One region of the Streptomyces thermocarboxydovorans genome, then DNA from elsewhere that is predicted to be linked to it. Evidence: riboswitches for the same ligand, from Rfam matches in the RefSeq annotation. Region 1 holds a riboswitch; the other holds the start of a gene.
The links. Region 1 has a riboswitch for cyclic di-AMP ahead of ABD198_RS23515 (peptidoglycan DD-metalloendopeptidase family protein). Riboswitches for the same ligand answer to the same signal wherever they lie in the genome.
Positions count from the first base shown of each region.

Region 2: it holds a riboswitch for cyclic di-AMP, as region 1 does, so the genes downstream of both, ABD198_RS28575 (M23 family metallopeptidase) here and ABD198_RS23515 (peptidoglycan DD-metalloendopeptidase family protein) in region 1, are expected to answer to the same signal.

Region 1 is NZ_BAAAGU010000054.1:4,611-6,805, reverse strand. Features, by position in the region: gene ABD198_RS23515 (peptidoglycan DD-metalloendopeptidase family protein) at 1-852, opposite strand, end outside; cyclic di-AMP (ydaO/yuaA leader) riboswitch at 855-1,019, opposite strand; gene ABD198_RS23510 (tyrosine-protein phosphatase) at 1,520-2,195, shown strand, end outside.
Region 2 is NZ_BAAAGU010000090.1:9,172-11,366, reverse strand. Features, by position in the region: gene ABD198_RS28585 (dihydrofolate reductase family protein) at 1-600, shown strand, start outside; tRNA gene ABD198_RS28580 (tRNA-Met) at 637-710, shown strand; cyclic di-AMP (ydaO/yuaA leader) riboswitch at 1,087-1,243, shown strand; gene ABD198_RS28575 (M23 family metallopeptidase) at 1,256-2,195, shown strand, end outside.

The sequences.
Region 1 (2,195 bases):
GATCTCGAAGTGCAGGTGCGGGCCGGTCACGTTGCCGGTCGCACCGGAGAGGCCGACCTGCTGCCCGGCGCTCACCGTCTGGCCGGCCGAGACGGACAGCGAGGACAGGTGGGCGTACTGGGCGTAGTAGCCGTCGTTGAGCTTGATGACGACCTGGTTGCCGTAGGCGCCGCCCCAGCCGGCGGAGACCACGGTGCCGGAGCCGACGGCCTTCAGGGAGGTGCCGGTCGGGACGCTGAAGTCGACACCGGTGTGGTAACCGCTGGACCACATGCTGCCGGCCACCTTGTAGGCGGTGCCGATGCCGCCGCCGGGCACCGGCGAGGTGAAGCCGGAGGTGGTGGCGGCCTGCTGGGCGCCGGTCGCCTTGGGGGCGGACTGCTCCGGGGCCTTCTCGGCCTTGGGCTTCGCGGCCGGCTTGGACTCCGGCTTGGCGGCGGCCGGGTCGGCGGCGGTGGACTTCTCCGGCGCGCTCTCGGCGGCCTTGCCGTCGATGGTGAGCTTCAGACCCGGGTGGATGAGCGACGGGTCGTCACCGACGGCCTCGCGGTTGTCGGCGTACAGCTTCTTCCAGCCGCCCTCGACGCCCTCCTTCTCGGCGATCTTGACGAGGTAGTCGCCGGCCTTCACGATGTACGTGCGGGCCTCGCCGCCCTGGTCGCCGTCGGCCTTCTGGCCGGCGACGGAAAGGGTCTGGACGGTCTTTTCCGGGGCCACCTGCGCGGTGGCGGCGTTGGCTCCGGTGGCGCCGAGAAGCGGCAGCGCGAGTGCGGCGCCACCGGTACCGGCGACGGCGATGGATCGGGTGAAACTAAGCGTCCTGGGACGACGGTGCTTACCCTTCGCGGGCATGACGAATTCCTCTCCGGCGCCTGCGAGGTGAGCTGTCGGGTTCGGGCTGGAGATGCCCGGCCGCGCCTCAACGCGACTTAACCCCAAGCCTGTTCCGGAGACCGGTCCAGGCAGTCTTACCTGTGGGTCCCCCGCTCCTGCCGAACACGGGTCAGTGGTCTGTGCGGGCCCCGGACGGCGGCAGGATTAGGCGTCCGTCCGGATCGGTGTGGAACGTAAGCGAGCAAGACGCAATGGGACAAGCACGAGGTTCCCTGCGAAGCCGTTTTTCCGTGATCCACAGGCACAAATGCGGTCACCGAGCGTCGCACCGGGATCCGCGCGGGCCGCGAATTCCCTTGTAAAGCTCGTGAATTACGTGAACATGGCGACAACGCATCGTCACGAATATGACGATGCTCACGCACCCCATTCCCATCTCCCTTTCTTTCGGGGCACGTTATGGCGAAATTGTCTAAACGGACAGAACGGCTTAAGAGGTGATTTGGCCGCCGTGTCGCCGGCGTCGCGACAGGGCATGCGAAGCTCACCCGCCCGGCCAGACATATCAGGGCATATCGCCCATATCGACGGGGTAGCTCGTTCTCGTTGCCCAGGGCAGCCATGTCGTATCGTCGACAGAACCCGCCGCCGAGCCGCGCGGCGGCGCAGAGTGGGAGGAGCCCCCGTGACGCAGCACATCCCGTCGACCGAGCCCGAGCTGGCCGGAGTACGCAACTTCCGCGACGTGGGTGGCCTGCCGACCGTGGACGGACGACGGGTGCGGCACGGTGTGCTGTTCCGCAGCGGTCATCTGGCGCACGCGACGGCCGAGGACGCGGCCTTCCTCTCCTCCCTGGGGTTGCACACGATCTTCGACTTCCGCAACGCGGCCGACCAGAAGCTGGAGGGGCCGGACGTCGAGCTGCCGGGCGTGCGCAATGTGAACCTGCCGCTGAGCGACCCGGCCGACGGCGCCGAGTTCTGGAAGATGGTCCGCGACGGGGACCTGGAGCAGCTGCGCGAGATCCTCGACGACGGCAAGGGCGCGGCCCGGATGATCCACTCCTACCGGACCATGATCGTCACGCGCACCGCCGAGCACTCCCGGGTGCTGCACTCGCTCGCCGAGGACAGCGTCCCCGCGCTGATGCACTGCGCGGCGGGCAAGGACCGCGCGGGCCTGTCGGTGGCGGTGACGCTGCTCGCGCTGGGCGTCGAGCGGGACGCGATCTACGAGGACTATCTGAAGTCCAACGCCAAGCACCGGCGCTACAAGGTGCGCCGCAGCAGCGACGCCCCGGCGGCCCACTCGCCCGAGGTGATGGAGCTGCTCAGCCCCCTGTTCGACGCCCGCGCCGAGT
Region 2 (2,195 bases), on a different contig from region 1:
GCCCCGCTCTTCGTCGGTGACCCGGACGCCCCGCGCCTCTTCGGACCAGGCTCCTACCAGGGCGGACGCCTGCGGCTGTGCGAGACCCGGCAGATCGGCGACGTCGTCCTGATGCGCTACGAGCCCACCGCGCCCGGCACCGGCGAGCTGCCCGTCGCCGCCGACCACCACTGGCTGGCGCTCGCCTGCGAGCTGGCGGCACAGTGCCCTCCCTCGCAGACGGCGTTCAGCGTGGGCGCGGTGATCGTCGCGGCCGACGGCACAGAACTGGCGCGCGGCTGGTCGCGGGAGGGCAGCGATCCGCTGGCGCACGCGGAGGAGGCCGCGCTGGCCAAGACCGACCCGACGGACCCCCGGCTGGCGACCGCGACGGTCTACTCCAGCCTGGAGCCGTGCGCCCGCCGGGCGTCCCGGCCGGCGTCCTGCTCGCGGCTGATCCTGGAGGCCGGTGTCCGCCGCGTGGTCACCGCCTGGCGCGAGCCGGACACCTTCGTCCCGGGCGCGGACGGCTCGGGTGTGCTCAGGCAGGGAGGGGCCACGGTGCTCGTCCTGCCCGAGCACGAGGAGCGCGCGAAGGTCCCGAACAGCCACTTGTTCTGACCACCCGCGCGGATGCCGTATACTGGTGAGTACCGACGCGGGGTGGAGCAGTTCGGTAGCTCGCTGGGCTCATAACCCAGAGGTCGCAGGTTCAAATCCTGTCCCCGCTACTGAAGGCCGAGGGCCGGAATCCGAAAGGGTTCCGGCCCTCGGCGTTTCTCCGTACCTCTTGCCGCCCCTGGTCCCTTCGTGTCCGGCGCCGGCCCTCCTCAACCCCCTCGGTTTCTCCATCGAGGTTTCCCGACCTCCCCCGCAGATATCACTCCATGTAATCGAACCGCGCCGCTCCGCATAACATCTGACACAACGTCAGAAACTCGCACCCCCGTGATGCGCGGTCAACTCGCCCGTTTTCGCCCGTCGATGACGCTTAAGTCCGCGCGAAAATCCTTAACGATCAAGAGGAACGGCTTGGAATCCGAGGCTCACGTCTATTAACGTTCGATAACGCAGCGCGGTCGTCCCAGCCGTCACAGAAGTCGGCTCCGTGCTCACGCGCCGAATCCCGCAAGGGAACCGGGGAACCACACATTGGGGTGAATCGGGCGTATGCCGCCGTGGAGACACGGCTCGTATACGCGCGTAGGAGACCTTCCTGCTCCGAACCCGTCAGCTAACCCGGTAGGTGGAGACGGAAGGAAAGGAGTGCGCCCACGTGGCGTCCAACCGGCCTGCCCCCGAGGCCCCGTTCACCCCGAGCGACACGTTCGTCTACGGCGGCGGCACCCGCGCCGACGAAGGTCCCTTCGAGGAGTGGAACCCCACGGCGGAGACCGTCCGCCCGGTCCGCGGCCGGCATCGCGTCACCAAGCAGCGCGGCGGGGGACTCGCCCGCAGCTCCACCGTTCTCGGCGTCGGTGTCATAGCCGCCGTCGGCGCCGGCGGTATGGCCAGCGCCCAGACCGGCAAGCCGCCGGTCGCCATCTCCATGCCCGACCTCCCCAACGTGGGTTCCCTCATCTCCGACGAGGAAACCCCGAAGGGCTCCACCACCCCGCTCAGCAGCGTCGGCGCCACCACCGACAGCGAGCAGGGTGCCGGTGAGGCCCTGCGCGCCCGGATCATGGCGCAGGTCGAACAGCAGCAGGACCAGGCCGCCGGCAAGGCCGCCGCCGAGGCCGTCGCCGCCGCGGAGAAGGAGGCCGCCGAGGCCGCCGCCAAGGCCGAGCGCGAGGCCAAGGAGAAGGCCGAGGCCGCCAAGAAGAAGGCGGAGGAGGAGGCCAGGAAGAAGGCCGAGGCCGAGCGCCTCGCCGAGCTGGCCAAGCAGTACACGCTGCCGACCTCCTCCTACACCATCAGCTCCACCTTCGGTCAGGCCGGCGCCTACTGGTCCTCCGGCCAGCACACCGGCCTCGACTTCGCCGCCCCCACGGGCACGCTGCTCAAGGCCGTCCACACCGGCACGATCACCTTCGCCGGCTGGGACGGCTCCTACGGCTACAAGACGGTGCTCACCCTCGAGGACGGCACCGAGATCTGGTACGCCCACCAGTCCTCGATCAGCGTCAGCGTCGGCCAGAAGGTCAACACCGGCGATGTGATCGGCCGCGTCGGCGCCACCGGCAATGTCACCGGTGCCCACCTGCACCTCGAGG